DNA from 2 places in the Serratia sarumanii genome. Region 1 is predicted to be linked to the other one. Evidence: predicted binding sites of a transcription regulator. Region 1 holds the regulator's gene; the other holds the start of a gene.
What was found. Region 1 encodes PurR, which represses purine synthesis genes. Its sites were predicted from a motif close to CANGCAAACGTTTGCNTG; they were not measured.
Positions count from the first base shown of each region.

Region 2: a site for PurR is predicted at 3,043-3,060, ahead of glyA (serine hydroxymethyltransferase). Genes of this name have one in related genera too.

Region 1 covers NZ_CP124750.1:2,208,309-2,217,250, reverse strand. Annotated here, with positions in the region: gene SSARUM_RS10625 (C40 family peptidase) at 136-954, shown strand; gene sodB (superoxide dismutase [Fe]) at 1,154-1,732, shown strand; gene cydH (cytochrome bd-I oxidase subunit CydH) at 1,794-1,883, opposite strand; gene purR (HTH-type transcriptional repressor PurR) at 2,208-3,233, shown strand; gene punR (DNA-binding transcriptional activator PunR) at 3,230-4,174, opposite strand; gene punC (purine nucleoside transporter PunC) at 4,298-5,509, shown strand; gene cfa (cyclopropane fatty acyl phospholipid synthase) at 5,854-7,005, shown strand; gene SSARUM_RS10590 (I78 family peptidase inhibitor) at 7,079-7,372, opposite strand; gene SSARUM_RS10585 (riboflavin synthase) at 7,427-8,077, opposite strand; gene SSARUM_RS10580 (MATE family efflux transporter) at 8,316-8,942, shown strand, end outside.
Region 2 covers NZ_CP124750.1:3,804,411-3,813,352, reverse strand. Annotated here, with positions in the region: gene SSARUM_RS18120 (NAD(P)-binding protein) at 1-413, shown strand, start outside; gene SSARUM_RS18115 (c-type cytochrome) at 410-1,594, shown strand; gene hmpA (NO-inducible flavohemoprotein) at 1,632-2,822, opposite strand; gene glyA (serine hydroxymethyltransferase) at 3,180-4,433, shown strand; gene SSARUM_RS18100 (3-phenylpropionate MFS transporter) at 4,590-5,735, shown strand; gene csiE (stationary phase inducible protein CsiE) at 5,736-7,001, opposite strand; gene SSARUM_RS18090 (DUF1007 family protein) at 7,184-7,819, shown strand; gene SSARUM_RS18085 (nickel/cobalt transporter) at 7,810-8,832, shown strand; gene suhB (inositol-1-monophosphatase) at 8,888-8,942, opposite strand, start outside.

The DNA.
Region 1 (8,942 bases):
CAAAAAAAATGTCATTAACGTTTTCTCACAATATGGATTATTATTTATGAGTTCTTCGCTGTTTTATATGGCGAAATTCGGGAATACTGTAACTCTTTCGATATCCGTTTCGGGGCCAAGGTTGGTGACGTCGACATGCGTTTAATTCTTACGCTCTTTGCGCTGCTGTTTACGCAGCTCTTCTTCAATTTGGCGCACGCTGCGCCACAGGCGCGTGTTGCCGCCGAGCAGCGTAAAAGCCATGCTAATGAAGCGCGGCCCGATGACCGCAGAAAAAAGAAAGCGGACAAAACCGCTAAAAAAGCCAAAGTGACGGCCCCCGCGAAAAAAACCAAGACCGCCAAGGCGAAAAGCGAGAAAAGCGCGAAAAAGATCGCCAGCGCCAAACCCAAGGCCAAAGCGCAGAAAACCGCCAAGATTAAAGTCACCCCGCCGAAAAAGGGCTACAAAAAAGGCTACGGCCGCCACCGCGAAGCCGGTATGGCCACCGCCAAGCTGGCGCGTGATGAAAAACCGTTGAAACTCAGCCCGGCGCACAAAAAACGCTATCAGCATGCCAAGCAGACCGCGATGGCCAAGCTGATGGGCCAGATGGGCAAACCTTACCGCTGGGGCGGCAGCTCGCCGCGCACCGGTTTCGACTGCAGCGGCCTTATCTATTACGCCTATAAAGACGTGGTAAAAATCAAGATGCCGCGCACCGCCAACGAGATGTACCACCTGCGCGACGCGGCGCCGATCAAGAAAAGCGAACTGGAAAGTGGCGATCTGGTGTTCTTCCGCATCAACAACCGCGGCGTGGCGGATCATGTCGGCGTTTATCTCGGCAACGGCAAATTCATCCAGTCGCCGCGCACCGGCGAAGAGATCCGCATCAGCCAGCTCGACAACGACTATTGGCAAAACCACTACATCGGCGCGCGCCGCGTAGTAACGCCGAAAACCATTCGTTAATTCCCTGCTCTGCGCGGTTGCGGCCCCGGTCGCAACCGCCTGCTCAAGCTATCACCCCTCACACCGCCTCACGCGCATTTCTCGCTTTTCTTCCTGTTTTTTATGATGAAAATTGTTAAGATTGAAAGACCACAATAAAAAACGGCCCATTCGGCTCCCGCTCCGGCGGAAAAAGAGTGGCGCTGTAAAGGAGGAAGCAATGTCGTTTGAATTACCTGCATTACCGTATGAGAAAAACGCGCTCGAGCCGCACATCTCCGCCGAGACCCTGGAATACCACTACGGCAAACACCATAACACCTACGTGGTTAACCTGAACAACCTGGTGAAAGGCAGCGAGTTCGAAGGCAAATCGCTCGAAGAGATCATCAAGACCTCAAACGGCGGCGTCTTCAACAACGCCGCGCAGGTGTGGAACCACACCTTCTACTGGCACTGCCTGTCGCCACAGGGCGGCGGTGAACCGCAGGGCGAACTGGCGGCGGCGATCGTCAAATCCTTCGGCTCTTTCGCTGCGTTCAAAGAGCAGTTTACCGATGCCGCAGTGAAAAACTTCGGCGCCGGTTGGACCTGGCTGGTGAAAAAACCGGACGGCGCGCTGGCGATCGTCAACACCTCCAACGCGGCCACCCCGCTGACCGGTGAAGACAAACCGCTGCTGACCGTTGACGTGTGGGAACACGCGTATTACATCGATTACCGCAATGCGCGTCCAAAATACCTGGAAAACTTCTGGGCGTTGGTCAACTGGACCTTCGCAGCGGAAAACCTGGCGTAAGCGCAGGTTCTGAGGTGATGGGGCGCAGCCAGGCTGCGCCTTTTTTATAACCGGGGGTAAATCAGTTCAACGCGGCAACGAAGCTGAAAGCGATAATGACCGCCAACGCGCAGACGGTGGTGAACAGCGACATCTTCAATTCGGTATCCATGACAACTCCTTTAAAATGGGCTTTCCTAAGGATAAAAGGCGTACAATTAGTACGTCAAATCATTTTCCCACAGTTCGCCGATAAAATCTTGTTATCATTTCCCGGTTTATAATCTCGATTACCTCTTCCACTTTTGTTCAATATGCGACAAAATTCGCAGTTCACAACTGCGTACCGGCATCCATGCCCCTCCTGATTAAGCGCTGAAGACTTCAACACACTAAAAACTCAGTTTTCGCTTCTCTGGAGAAGGATCTACGTAGGCAAACGATTAACATCACACTTACATGCTGTAAACATGTGAGTTCAGGAGTCATTCCTTACATGGCAACGATTAAAGATGTGGCCAAACGCGCGGGCGTTTCCACCACCACCGTTTCGCACGTCATCAATAAGACTCGTTTCGTCGCCGAAGAGACCAAAGCGGCCGTGTGGGCCGCCATCAAAGAGCTGCACTACTCGCCGAGCGCCGTGGCGCGCAGCCTGAAAGTCAATCACACCAAGTCGATCGGCCTGCTGGCCACCTCGAGCGAAGCGCCCTACTTTGCCGAAGTGATCGAGGCGGTGGAAAACAGCTGCTACAGCAAAGGCTACACCCTGATCCTGTGCAACTCGCACAACAATCTGGACAAGCAGCGCGCCTACCTGGCGATGCTGGCGCAAAAGCGCGTCGACGGCCTGTTGGTCATGTGCTCCGAGTACCCGGATCAGCTGCTGGGCATGCTGGAAGATTACCGCAACATCCCGATGGTGGTGATGGACTGGGGCGCCGCGCGCGGCGACTTCACCGACACCATCATCGATAACGCGTTCGAAGGCGGCTATCTGGCCGGCCGTTACCTGATCGAGCGCGGCCACCGCGATATCGGCGCCATTCCGGGCCAGCTGTCGCGCAACACTGGCGGCGGCCGTCATCAGGGCTTTATGAAGGCGCTGCAGGAAGCGCATATCGACATTCGCGAAGAGTGGATCGTCCAGGGTGACTTCGAGCCGGAGTCCGGCTACAAGGCGATGCACCAAATCCTGTCGCAAAAACAGCGGCCGACCGCGGTATTCTGCGGCGGCGATATCATGGCGATGGGCGCCATCTGCGCGGCCGACGAGCTGGGGCTGCGGGTGCCGCAGGATATTTCCGTGATCGGCTATGACAACGTGCGCAACGCTCGCTACTTCACCCCGGCGCTGACCACCATTCACCAGCCGAAAGAGCGTCTGGGCGAAATGGCCTTCACCATGCTGCTGGATCGCATTATCAGTAAACGCGAAGAGTCGCAGGTGATCGAAGTGCATCCGAAGCTGATCGAACGCCGCTCGGTCGCCGACGGCCCGTTCATCGACTACCGCCGCTAATCCCCCGCGCCGGAAGCCTGCGCGGCTTCCGGTTCCACCTCGCTCAGCCACTCCTGATTCAGCGTCTCCCCATCGCCCAGATACGCCAGCAGCCAGCTCATCGCCGGTGACGGTTTATCCTGCTGCCAGGTCAGGCAGCAAGGGCTGGCGGGAAACGGCTGCTGCAGCTGCAACGCCGTCAGCTCACCGCGCTGCACCCGCGGCAGCGCCCGATGCGCCGGCATCATGCCGACGCACAGCCCGGCGCACAGACAGTCGAGCGCCGAAGTCCAGTCCGGCACCACCAGCCGCCGCTGGTTATCCAGCGTCCAGGTGACGCGCTTGGGCAGATTGCGAGAGGTGTCCTCCAGGCAAAGCGAAGGGTACGGCCGCAGCTGATCGTCATTCAGCGGCCCCGTCAACTGCGCGAGAGGATGTTGCGGGCTGGCCACACACAGCCAGTTCATATAACCCATGTCGCGGAAGGCGAAGCCGCCGCCGACCGGCACCGCGCGCGTGGCGCCGATCGCCATGTCCGCCCTGCCATCCACCAAGGCATCCCACACGCCGTTGAACACTTCGGGTTGCAGCATCAATTCGACGTCGGGGAAATGACGGTAGAAATCCAGCACCAGTTGGCGGCTGCGCTGCGGTTTGACGATGATGTCGACCGCGATATTCAGCTGGCCGCGCCATCCGTTGGCCACCTGCTGACAGTGGCGGCGGGTGTCGAGCATTTTTTTGATAACAACTCGCGCATCTTTGATAAACAGCGCACCGGCGGGCGTCAACTCCACATCGCGATGACGCCGCTCAAACAGCGGCACCGCCAGCCATTGCTCCAGCTGCCGTACGGTATAGCTGACCGCCGACGGCACCCGGTGCAGCTCCTGCGCCGCCGCGCTGAAACTGCCGGTGCGCGCCACCGCATCGACCACTTCAAGAGAATATTCAGACCACATCGCCTTGCCTTCAATTTTTTTAACAGCACTTTGCAAATATTACCGTTTCACAAGCAGAGATCCAGCCGGATACACTGGCCGGCGCTAAAAACCTGCGACATTAAAATATTAACGAGAAATACCATGCGAAATTCCTTTGGCTTTATGTTCTACCTCGCCGGCCTGAGCATGCTGGGTTATCTGGCGACCGATATGTATCTGCCCGCCTTCGGCGCCATGCGGGAGGAACTGCAAATTTCCGCCGGCGCGGTGAGCGCCAGCCTGAGCATCTTCCTGGCCGGCTTCGCCTTTGCGCAGCTGCTGTGGGGGCCGCTCTCCGACCGTCTGGGCCGCAAACCGGTATTATTGATCGGGCTGACGCTGTTCGCCCTCGGCTGCCTGGGCATGCTGTGGGTGGAAAACGCCGTGCAGCTCTGGATCCTGCGCTTTATTCAGGCCGTCGGCGTCTGCGCCGCCGCCGCCATCTGGCAAGCGCTGGTGGTTGACCGTTACCGCGAAGGCCAGGCCAACCGCGTGTTCGCCACCATTATGCCGCTGGTAGCGCTGTCGCCGGCGCTGGCGCCGCTGCTCGGCGCCTGGTTGCTGAACCACGCCAGCTGGCGCGCGATCTTCGCCGCGCTGTTGGCCATCACCGCGCTGCTGCTGCTGCCGACGCTGCTGCTCAAAGAGCGCGCCAAAACGCAACCCAGCGCCGATGCGCCAAAAAACAGCGTCAGCTTCTGGCAACTGTTGAGATCCCCGGTGTTCAGCGGCAACGTCGCCATGTACGCCGCCTGCTCGGCCGGCTTCTTCGCCTGGCTGACCGGCTCGCCGTTCATCCTCGGTGACATGGGCTACAGCCCGAGCGATATCGGCCTGAGCTACGTGCCGCAAACGCTGGCCTTCCTGCTGGGTGGCTACGGCTGCCGCGCCGCGCTCAAGCGCATCAACGGCAAAACCCTGCTGCCGTGGCTGCTGGTAGCTTATGGTGTCAGCATGGTGGCGCTGTATCTGGTGGCCACCCTGACCGATCCGACGCTCACCACGCTGCTGATCCCATTCTGCGTGATGGCGCTGGTCAACGGCGCCGGCTATCCGATCATGGTGGCGAATGCGCTGATGCCGTTCCCGGAAAGCAGCGGCAAGGCCGCCGCGCTGCAAAATACGCTGCAGTTGGGGCTGTGCTTTGTGGCGAGCATGCTGGTGTCGGCATTTATTGCCCAGCCGCTGTTGGCGACGGTGACGGTGATGGTGTCTACGGTAATCCTGGCCGCGCTGGGGTATTTCCTGCAGCGTGGAAAAGCGGCCGATGCGCAGCAAAAGCCGCAGCGGGAACATGCTAACTCAGCGTCATAATTGCCAAGTTTAATAATCACTTAAAGAATATGCGTGCCGAGTGCGATTTACAGTTGAGTCAACGCCTCGGCACGCCTATACTCAAAAACAACCTTGTAAAGTAACACCTTATAATCTCTATATCTCAATTAGCGCTTGTGTACGCGCTTTGCGTCACACTCTTTTTTTAAGGATGCGTTTATCCCGCGCCGTTCGCGCCGGGTCGCTTCTTTAAATTTCCTCTGTTCATAGTCGGATATCAGACGCCGCGGGTCTATTTTCCGCCGGTAAACGTATGCACCCGCAGAAATTGTCTAAGCTGTTTCCTAACGGGTCATCAGTCAGAAGAAGGTGATGGAGAAGCTATGAGTTCATCGTGTATAGAAGATCTGAGCATCCAGGACAATCAGTGGTACCGTATCGCGCACGAAATGCTCGGCCTGGCCGGCATTGAAATCAACGGTTCGCGCCCCTTCGATATTCAGGTTAAAAACCCCGATTTCTTTAAACGCGTCTTGCAGCAAGGTTCGCTGGGCCTGGGCGAAAGCTATATGGACGGCTGGTGGGAATGCGAGCGGCTGGATATGTTCTTCCAGCGCGTGGTCAGCGCCGGGCTGGAGAAGAAACTCCCCCACCACCTGAAAGATACCCTGCGTATCGCCGCCGCGCGCCTGACCAATCTGCAATCGAAAAAGCGCGCCTGGATCGTCGGCAAAGAACATTACGATCTCGGCAACGATCTGTTTACCCTGATGCTCGATCCTTACATGCAATATTCCTGCGGCTACTGGAAAGACGCCACCACGCTGGAGGAGGCACAGGAAGCCAAGCTGCGGATGATCTGCGAGAAACTGCAGCTGCAACCGGGCATGCGCTTGCTGGACATCGGCTGCGGCTGGGGCGGCCTCTCCGCCTATGCGGCGAAAAATTACGGCGTATCGGTGGTCGGCGTGACCATCTCCGCAGAACAGCAGAAGCTGGCTCAGGCGCGCTGCGCCGGGCTGGATGTGCAGATCCTGCTGCAGGATTACCGCGATCTGCATCAGCAGTTCGATCGCATCGTCTCGGTCGGCATGTTCGAGCACGTCGGGCCGAAAAACTACCGCACCTATTTCAATGTGGTAGAACGCAATCTGGCGCCGCACGGTCTCTTCCTGCTGCACACTATCGGCTCCAACAAAACCGACATGAACGTCGATCCGTGGATCAACAAGTACATTTTCCCGAACGGCTGCCTGCCTTCAGTGAGCCATATCGCCGAAGCCAGCGAAGGCCATTTCGTGATGGAAGACTGGCACAACATCGGCGCCGACTACGATCGCACGCTGATGGCCTGGTTCGAGCGCTTCAAACAGGCGTGGCCGCAGCTTGCACCGCGCTATTCCGAACGCTTCGAGCGGATGTTCAGCTATTACCTGAACGCCTGCGCCGGCGCGTTCCGGGCGCGCGATCTGCAGCTGTGGCAGGTGGTGTTCAGCCCGAAAGGCGTTGAAGGCGGCATCCGCGTCGCCCGCTAAGCGCTTGCCCGACAAAAAAGGCCCCGGCAGCAATATCGCCGGGGCCTTTTTTTGCTCGTTCGACGCGTACGGCTTAGCCGCAGTAGACGCGGATGATTTTATCGTCGCTGTCGCCAAGGAAGTTCAGGCGGCGCAGGTTGAAATCCATGGTGACGGCAGAGTTGTACGGAATGGCGCGCACCTTGGCGTCGATCCGCACGCCTTCCAGCGAGGTCATCGGTTTGCCGACGAAGTTTTGATACTGCGAAGCGCCGCAGGTATCATCCGCATCGGCCATTTGCGCGCTCGCGCCCTGCTCAGGCGAACTGCTGCAGGCGCTCAGCGCCAGCAACGCGGTTAACAACAACGTTTTCCCATAAAACTTCACGCGTTTCTCCTCTCTGCTTATGATTCGATTCCGGCGGCAACGCCCGAATCGCTGTCAGTCTTTGTGCGCCGGCGCCATCGCCGCCGCCAGCGCCGCTTCCCGATTGGCCAGCACGCGCTCGACGGTGTCCACCACCGCCTGCGTTTGCGGATCGATCTCGATGTTCACCTTGTCACCCAGGCGTTTCTTACCCAGCGTGGTGCGATCCAGCGTTTCCGGGATCAGGTGCACGCAGAAACGGTTATTCACCACTTCGCCGATGGTCAGGCTAATGCCGTCGATGCCGATGAAGCCTTTGTGCAGCACATATTTCATCAATTCGGCATTCGGCATGCGCAGCCATACCTGCCGGTTATTTTCCGAGGTATAAATCTTGGCCACTTCCGCCGTGCAGATAATATGGCCGGACATCAAATGGCCGCCAATTTCGTCATTGAACTTCGCCGCGCGCTCGATATTGACGATGTCGCCCAGCGCCAGATCGCCGAGGTTGGTCAGGCGCAGAGTTTCCTTAATCAAATCGAAGCTGACGCGGTTGCCTTCCACCGCGGTGACGGTCAGGCAGCAGCCGTTATGGGCCACCGACGCGCCCAGCTCCAGCCCCGGCAGCAGCTCGGCAGGCATTTCGATCACGTGGGTGCGGAAATTGGGTTTCTCATCAATGGCGACCAGCGGCGCGGTGCCTTGTACGATACCGGTGAACATATGTGCCTCTTTTACTAAATAGGTTAAAACGCTATCGGCAGTTTGCCCCAGTTGGCGCTGAAAACCAAATCCGCGACGGCAAAAAACGAATGGCTGCGCATTTAATAACTATTTATCTGCGGCGTTTGCTTAACGACGCCGAGCAGGTACAATCTTTTTGACAAAATTCCGCTATTTTAATTGTTGTCCTCTCGCGGCAGCCCTCCCTCCCACATATATAAATAGAAAAGGTGTATGCGTGCAGAAGTACTTAATTGAAGCGCGTAGTTTATTGGCTCTCGCTATCCCGGTCATCATCGCGCAAATATCGCAAACCGCCATGGGCGTGGTGGATACCATCATGGCCGGCGCTTACAGCGCCACCGACATGGCGGCGGTTGCGGTCGGCACTTCAATCTGGCTGCCGGCCATCCTGTTCGGCCACGGCCTGCTGCTGGCGCTGACCCCGGTTATCGCCCAGCTCAACGGCGCCGGGCGTCGCGATCGCATCGCTCACCAGGTGCGCCAGGGTTTTTGGCTGGCTTCCGGCGTGTCCGTGCTGCTGATCGTCGTGCTGTATAACTGCAAGTTCGTCATCGACATGATGCACAACATCGATCCGCAGCTGGCGGATAAAGCCGTCGGTTATCTGCACGCCATCATGTGGGGGGCGCCGGGTTACCTGTTCTTCCAGGTGATGCGCAACCAGTGCGAGGGGCTGTCCAAAACCAAGCCCGGCATGGTGATCGGCTTCCTCGGCCTGCTGGTGAATATCCCGATCAACTACATCTTCATCTACGGCAAATTCGGCATGCCGGAGCTGGGCGGCGTCGGCTGCGGCGTCGCCACCGGCAGCGTCTACTGGATCATGTTCCTGATGATGCGC
Region 2 (8,942 bases), 1.6 Mb from region 1:
GCCTGCATATGGTGTACGTGCCGACGCTGCCGGGCAGCGGCCTCAGCCCGCGTGAGCAGTCGCGCAAAGGGCGCGCGCTGCTGCTGGGCACGCCGTTCGAGGTGCACGAGCAGATGATCCGCGAACAGCTGCAGGGCATGCTGGGCGAGGCCGGTTTCGACCATCAGCGCGACATTCAGGCGATCACCGTCAACCGCTGGTCGCACGGTTACTCCTACTTCCTCAACGGGCTGTTTGACGACGAAGACGAGGCCACGAAAATCATCGAAACGGCGCGGCAGCCGATCGGCAAGATCGTTATCGCCAACTCCGATGCCGACTGGAGCCCGTACGCCAACTCGGCGATCGATCAGGCGTGGCGCGCGGTGAATGAACTGGCCTACGGCAAGGTTGCCGCCAAGGAGGGAGCATGAGTCTGCGTTCGCTGTACCTGTTGAGCCTGCTGGCGGCAGGCGGCTCGGCCCAGGCGATGTCGGCCGGGGAATACGTCGCCAAAGCCGGTGACTGCACCGCCTGCCACACCGCGCCGGGCGGCGCCGAATTGGCGGGTGGCATGAAGTTCCCGACGCCGCTCGGGGCTATCTACGCCACCAACATCACGCCGGACAAGCTGCACGGCATCGGCGCCTATTCGTTCGAAGAGTTCGATCGCGCCATGCGCCAGGGGGTAGCCAAAGACGGCCACCGGCTCTACCCGGCGATGCCGTACACCTCGTACGCCAAAATGAGCGCGGAAGACATGCGCGCGCTGTATGACTATCTGATGAATGAGGTGCCGGCGCAGAACGTGGCCAACCGCGCCAGCGACATCAGCTGGCCGCTGTCGATGCGCTGGCCGCTGGCGGTGTGGAACCAGCTGTTCCACGACGACCAGCCGTATCAGGCGGATCCGCAGCAAAGCGCCGAGTGGAACCGCGGCGCCTACCTGGTGCAGGGCGCGGGCCATTGCGGCAGCTGCCACACGCCGCGCGGCTGGGCGATGCAGGAGAAGGGGCTGGACGGTAAGGAGCCGGTGTTCCTGAGCGGTGCCGAGCTGGACGGCTGGTACGCCTCCAATCTGCGCGGCCTGCCGCCGGAAGAGGTGACGGCACTGCTGAAAACCGGCCGCAGCCGCCATGCGGCGGTCGCCGGGCCGATGAGCGAGGTGGTGACCCACAGCACGCAGTACCTCAGCGACGGCGATCTGAACGCCATCGCGGTGTACCTGCGCAGCCTGGCGCCGGAAACCGCCGCCAAAGCCGCTGCGCCTGCCGCGCAGGCGGATAACCCGGGCGGCAAGGCGACCTACGCGATGTACTGCTCGACCTGCCACGGCAACAAGGGGGAGGGCACCGACTTCGCCATTCCGGCGCTGGCGGGCAATGCCACGGTAACGGCGGACAATCCGCTGACCGCGCTGCGGGTGGTGCTGGAGGGGACGCATACGCCGATCACGCAGCAGGCGATGGCGTTCGACATGCCGGCTTACGGCTGGGCGTTGAACGATCGGCAGGCGGCGGATCTGATGAGCTATCTGCGGGGAAGCTGGGGCAACCAGGCGGCGCCGGTGACGGTGCAGCAGGTGCAGGACGCGCGCCAACTGCAGGCGAAATGAAGAGGGAGCGCGGTCTGACGGCCGCGCTCCGCAAGCATTACAGCACCTTATGCGGGCCGAAGCATTCGTAGTGGATGCGTTCGGCCTCTACGCCCATTTCCAGCAGCTGTTTGCCCACGAACTGCATGAAGGCCACCGGGCCGCAGAAGTAATAGTGCATCTGCGGATCGGCCAGGCTGCCTTGCAGCGCGCTCAAATCCATCAATCCGCGGCTGTGGTAGTCGCGGCCTTCCACGTCATCGGCGCCCGGCTCGCGGTACCACACATGGCGGCTCAGATTCGGCATGCGCCCGGCAATATCCGCCACTTCATCGGCAAAGGCGTGCACGCCGCCGTTTTCCGCCGCGTGCAGCCAGTGGACCTGCGCCTGATGCTGGCTGTCGTGCAGGGTGTTGAGCATGCCGAGCATCGGGGTTTGGCCGACGCCGGCGGAGATCAGCGCCACCGGCGTGGTCGGCGCCACGTCGAGGAAGAAGTCGCCGTGCGGCGGGGCGATGTAGATCACGTCGCCTTCCTGCGCCTGCTGGTGCAGGTAGTTGGACACTTTCCCCTGATCTTCGCGCTTCACCGCGATGCGGTAGAACTCGCCGTTCGGCGAGGTGGTCAGCGAGTACTGGCGAATTTCCTGATGTTCCAGGCTGTCGTGCTTGATGTAGACCGCCAGATACTGCCCCGGTTTGAAGTCCGCCACCCGGCCGCCGTCCACCGGCGCCAGCACGAAACTGCAGATCACGTCGCTCTGCGGCTGTTTCTTCAGGATGCGGAACGCGCGCAGATCGCGCCAGCCGCCGTTGTCGGTTTCACTCTGCTGATAAATCTGTTCTTCACGCTGGATAAATACGTTGGCCAGCACGCCGTAGGCCTTGCCCCAGGCGTCCAGGACTTCCTGACCCGGGCTGAACATTTCGTCCAGGGTCGCCAGCAGGTGACCGCCGACGATGTTGTACTGCTCCGGCTGGATATTGAAGCTGGTGTGCTTCTGCGCGATGCGCTCCACCGCCGGCAGCAGCGCCGCCAGGTTCTCGATGTTGGCGGCATAGGCGCAGATGGCGTCGAACAGCGCCTGACGCTGATCGCCGTTGCGCTGGTTGCTCATGTTGAAAATGTCTTTCAATTCCGGGTTGTGCGCGAACATGCGATCGTAAAAGTGGGCGGTCAGCTTCGGCCCGGTCGCAGCCAGCAGGGGAATGGTGGATTTCACGGTGGCGATGGTTTGGCTATCCAGCATGGAAGCGCTCCTTGGGTTGGGATCTTGACGATAATTGTAATGATGTATTTTAAATGCATCTTATTGGGTTCCGCGTCGCTTGTAAATACCCTTGTTTTCGTTGCGGTGTTCTTCGGGCGTCGATCGCGCTCACAGAACATGAAAAAAGCGCATCGTTCGCATGAGGAAATGTCCGTTGATAAACGGCGGCGTTTAGCGGATCAAAGCCTTGCGCCACCTCATGCCAATCGTTTGCGTAAAAACCTCTGTCAAGACCTATCTTCGGTGGGGCGAAACGGTTTACACTGTGGCCCAGAACCCAAACGGGTAGTTATTTGGTGATTTTTTAGTTAGCTGATTTAAGTCAGGAGATGCCGGATGTTAAAGCGTGAAATGAACATTGCCGATTACGATGCGGAACTGTGGCGTGCCATGGAGCAGGAAGTGGTGCGTCAGGAAGAGCACATCGAGCTGATCGCGTCTGAGAACTACACCAGCCCGCGCGTGATGCAGGCTCAGGGTTCCCAGCTGACCAACAAATACGCTGAAGGCTATCCGGGCAAGCGTTACTACGGCGGCTGCGAATACGTGGATATCGTTGAGCAGCTGGCTATCGATCGCGCCAAAGAATTGTTCGGCGCCGATTACGCCAACGTGCAGCCGCACTCCGGCTCCCAGGCTAACTTCGCCGTGTACACCGCGCTGCTGCAGCCGGGCGACACCATTCTGGGCATGAACCTGGCGCACGGCGGCCACCTGACCCACGGTTCCCCGGTCAACCTGTCCGGCAAACTGTATAACGTGGTGCCTTACGGCATCGACGACAAAGGCCAAATCGACTATGACGATCTGGCCAAGCAGGCGCAAACCCACAAGCCGAAAATGATCATCGGCGGCTTCTCCGCATACTCCGGCGTGGTTGACTGGGCCAAAATGCGCGAAATCGCTGACAGCATCGGCGCTTACCTGTTCGTCGACATGGCGCACGTGGCGGGCCTGATCGCCGCCGGCGTCTACCCGAACCCGGTACCGCACGCGCACATCGTCACCACCACCACCCACAAAACCCTGGCGGGCCCGCGCGGCGGCCTGATCCTGGCGAAGGGCGGCGACGAAGAGCTGTACAAGAAGCTGAACTCCGCCGTGTTCCCTGGCGGCCAGGGTGGCCCGCTGATGCACGTGATCGCCGGCAAGGCGGTGGCGCTGAAAGAAGCGATGGAGCCTGAGTTCAAGGTTTACCAGCAGCAAGTGGCGGTCAACGCCAAGGCGATGGTGGAAGTGTTCCTGCAGCGCGGCTACAAAGTGGTCTCCGGCGGCACCCATAACCACCTGTTCCTGCTGGATCTGGTCGACAAAAACCTGACCGGTAAAGAAGCGGACGCCGCCCTGGGCCGCGCCAACATCACCGTCAACAAAAACAGCGTGCCGAACGATCCGAAAAGCCCGTTCGTCACCTCCGGCGTGCGTATCGGCACCCCGGCCGTCACCCGTCGCGGCTTCAAAGAAGCCGACGTGCGCGAACTGGCCGGTTGGATCTGTGATGTGCTGGACAACATCAACGATGAAGCCACCATCGAACGCACCAAGAAGAAAGTGCTGGATATCTGCGCCCGCCTGCCGGTTTACGCGTAATCCCGCTTTCGCCCGACAAAACCCGCTGCGGCGGGTTTTTTTGTGGCCACTCGCGGCAAACTGTGAGCTGTCTGGCACTCTAACGCATTGAAGTGGAATGAAGATTGCGGGGCGGTGTGAGCTCTGTCAAAGTATTGCCCTCACTCCGGAGGGATCATGGTTCTGCAATCCACGCGTTGGCTCGCGCTCAGTTATTTCACCTACTTCTTTTCCTATGGCATCTTCTTACCGTTCTGGGGCGTGTGGCTGAAAGGCGAGGGCATCGCGCCCGAAACTATCGGCATGCTGCTCGGCGCCGGCTTGGTGGCTCGCTTCCTCGGCAGCTTACTGATTGCGCCCCGCGTTAAAGATCCCTCTCATTTAGTCTCTGCCCTGCGCCTGCTGGCGCTGCTGACCCTGGCCTTTGCGGTCGGTTTCTGTTTCGGCAACGGCTGGGGTTGGCTGATGCTGGTGATAGCGGGTTTCAACCTGTTCTTCTCGCCGCTGGTGCCGCTGACCGACGCGTTGGCCGCCACCTGGCAAAAGCAGATCCGTATGGACTACGGCCGGGTGCGGCTGTGGGGCTCGCTGGCGTTCGTCATCGGCTCGGCGCTGACCGGGCAACTGGTGGCGGTGTGGGGCCATAACGCCATTCTCTACAGCCTGATCTTCAGCGTGCTGGCGATGCTGCTGGGCATGCTGTTGAAGCCGAGCGTCATGCCGCAGGGCGAAGCGCGCACGCACAGCGGAACCGAACGTTCGCTGTGGGCGCTGCTGAAAGAAGGGCCGGTCTGGCGCTTCCTGCTGTGCGTCACGCTGCTGCAAGGGGCGCACGCCGGCTACTACAGCTTCGGCTCCATTTACTGGCAGGAGGCGGGCTATTCGGCCTCGACCATCGGCTATCTGTGGTCGCTGGGCGTGGTGGCGGAGGTGATTATTTTCGCCAGCAGCAACGTGCTGTTCCGCCGCTGGAATGCGCGCAACCTGCTGTTGCTCTCCGCCTGCTGCGGCGTGTTGCGCTGGAGCCTGATGGCCTACAGCACCGAGCTGGGCTGGCTGCTGCTGATCCAGATCCTGCACTGCGGCACTTTCACCGTCTGCCATTTGGCGGCGATGCGCTTTATCGCTGCGCGTCAGGGGCAAGAGGTGATCCAACTGCAGGCGGTGTATTCGGCGCTGGCGATGGGCGGCGGCATCGCCGTCATGACGGTCATTGCCGGGTTCCTGTTCGAACATTGGCAGGGCGGGGTATTCTGGGTGATGGCGGCGGTCGCGGTGCCGGCCTTGTTCATCCGGCCGCCGGCGGTCAGCGTCAGCCGCTGATTAAGGGGCCTCCAGCAGCGCGCGGATCGCCTGGCGCTGCCGGGTTTCCAGCGGCAGTTCGGTATAGACCAGCGGCGGGTGCGGATCGCTGTGCACCGCCGCATAAGGGGTGATCACCAGCGTGATGCCCTGCGGCGCTCCGCCGCGCAGATAGTCGCTCAGCGGCAGGTACTTGATGTTCAGCGGCAACAGCGTGAGCTCGCGGATCTGATATTCCACTTCCTCTTCCAACTGCGGGTTGTCCAGCGTCAGCAGCAGCACCTGCTTTTCCTGCAGCGCGTTGTCCTGCATCAGCCAGGCGCCGAAGCTGATGGCCACCAGACCCGCCTCCTCGTTGGAAAAATGCACGCCGTACTCCTGCTCCAGCGGTTTCAACGCTTCCTGCGTGGTGCGCATCAGCCGCGGGTATTTGCGCACCACTTCTTCCAGCAGCATATTGTCGATGCCGATGGCGAAACGGCAGCGCTCCAGCGCCGGCGCCAGATGGGCGAACAGCTGGCTGACCAGCTCCGCCTTGCTGCTGAAGGTCATGCCGGAAAGTTGCTGGAAGCGCTCGACCATGCTGTCGATCGCCGCCATCAATCTCCGCTCTTGCGCTGAGTCGTTGCTGTGGTAGCTGTGATTTTTCAACATGGTGAAGGTGAGCGCCAAAAAATCGCGCTCGTCTGCCTGCGGCGGCTGGTTAAACAGCCGGTTGCAGGCCTGATGCAGCCAGGCGGCGGCTTGCTGTTCCGGCTTTTTCCGCAGCCAGTCGCGTTGAACCGCGTCGAAACGCGGATGCTGCTGCAGGCGATTTTGCCAGGCGCAGTAGAGCAGGTAATGCTGCAGGAATTGGCGGTCGCGCGCATCGAAGTGGCGGCTGAGCAGCGGCTCGCAGGCGTCGATCGCCTCTGTCAGCGCAGACGCCGGGGCGGCATCGGTCGCCAGCGCTTGCCGCAGGCGCGGGGCGAAATCGCCTTCGACAAACCGCGGGCTGCAGCGCAGAGCCCGCCGCAGCCAGTGGATCAGGCACAGGCGTTGGTCGAGCGCGCTGCCCCGCAGTTGGTAGCCACGATCGGGATCGACGGCGATCTCCAGGTGATGGAAACGCTGGATTTCACTGGCCACCTCGGCTATATCTTGCCGGGTTATCGGGGGGGCGACGCCGTTGATTCGGCTTAGGGTCTCCAGCTGTAACTCGGGCTCCGGCGTGTACAGCATCAGCAGCAGATGGCAGCGCCGTTGTTGTCCGGAGAGCTCGGGCACGGGAGAGGTGTCCAGGCTCATTATCACCTTCCGGCATAAAAGGTTGCGATTATGCCTAAGCATAGCAAAAGGCTTTGTGACGGCAGGATTACCGCGCGGCTTTTACTTCGGCTTACAACTTTCGTCACAAATATCGCCGGGAGAGGCGGGCCGTTAGGCATCTATTTGTGTTACGTTATAACAAATGCAGGTAAGACAGGATAATGATGAAGTTACGTCGTCTTTTGGCTGCCTTCGGCGCCGTGTTCAGCGCCGGTGCGTTCGCTCATCCGCACAGCTTTATCGACATGAATACCACCTTCGTCGCCAAAGACCAGCGGCTGGTCGGCCTGAAAATGGTGTGGGTGATGGATGAAATCACCTCGGCGGATCTGCTCTACGATGCGAAAAACGCCAAGAGCGATTCGGAAGTGTGGAAAAAGCTGGCGGCGGAAGTGATGGCCAACGTGCTGGGGCAGCACTATTTCACCGATCTTTACCGCGACGGCAAGCCGGTGAAATACCTGAACTTGCCCAGCGAATATCACCTGTCGCGCCAGGGCAATCAGGCGGTGCTGGAGTTCGTGCTGCCGTTGGCCGAGCCACAGCCGCTGGCGGGCAAGCCGTTCGAACTTTCTACTTACGATCCGACTTATTTCGTGGATATGACCTATAAAGACCAAAATGCGCTGCATCTGCCGCCGGAGATGGCGCAGCTGTGCAGCTACAAGCTGATGACGCCGAAGCCGAATGCGTCGCTGCAGGCCTATGCGCTGTCGCTCGACAAGAACGACTCGCCCGGTGAAGACCTGGCGCTGGGGCAGCAGTTCGCCCAGCGGGTGACGCTGCAATGTCGTTAAATCTCTCGCAACCGACGACGAGCCGGCGCCACTGGGCCTTCGGCCTGTGGCCGCTGCTGCCGTTCACGCTGGCGCTGGCGGCCGCCGCGCTGCTGGCGTGGCACTATTGGCCGCAGTTGCTGATGCAGAGCGTGGTGTGGCAAAAAGCGCTGCACCAGCAGATGGCGGGGCTGTTGCAGCAGGTGAAGGCCGCGCCGCAGCAGGCCGGGCTGGCGCTGATGCTGTTCAGCCTTGGCTATGGCGTCTTGCATGCGCTCGGCCCCGGCCACGGCAAAGTGGTGATCGCCACCTACCTGGCTACCCATCCGGCGCGGCTGAAAAGCAGCCTGAAGCTGACCTTCGCCGCCTCGCTGGTGCAGGGTGGGGTAGCGATCGCGCTGGTCACGCTGATGCTGGTGGTATTGCAGCTCTCTTCGCGCCAGCTGCACCAAAGCAGTTTCTGGCTGGAGAAGGGCAGCTTTATTCTGGTGATGCTGCTTGGCGTGCTGCTGAGTTGGCGCGCGCTGAAACGCCTGTTTGCGGCGATCAAGGCGATGCGCCCGGCGCCGGCGCTGCGCATCAACAGCCTGACGCCGCTGGCGGCGGATCATGTGCACAGCGCCAATTGCGGCTGCGGCCACCGGCATCTGCCGAGCGACAGCGAGCTGCAGGCGGGAAGCGACTGGCGCACTCAGGCCGCCATCGTGCTGGCGATGGGCATGCGCCCCTGTTCGGGGGCGATTTTGGTGCTGCTGTTCTCCAAAGTGATCGGCGTGTTCGGCTGGGGAGTGATCTCCGCGCTGGCGATGGCGTTCGGCACCTCGTTGACCATCTCGATGCTGGCGCTGCTGGTACATTACAGCCGCCGGCTGGCGGTGCGCCTCAGCCGTTCGCGCGCGCCCGCCGCCTGGAGCGCGGTGGCCTGGGGGGCGTTGGCGCTGGCCGGCGGCCTGATCCTGCTGGCCGCCGGGCTGTTGCTGTACGTCAGCGCGCAGCCGGAATTCGGCGGCGGCATCCGTCCCTTCTCCCGCTAACGGGCATAAAAAAAGCGCTGCATCGGCAGCGCTTTTTTCGATTCGCTTCTGGCGATTAACGCTTCAGCGCTTCGCTCAGTTCTTCACGCATGGTGGCCAGCATGGCTTTC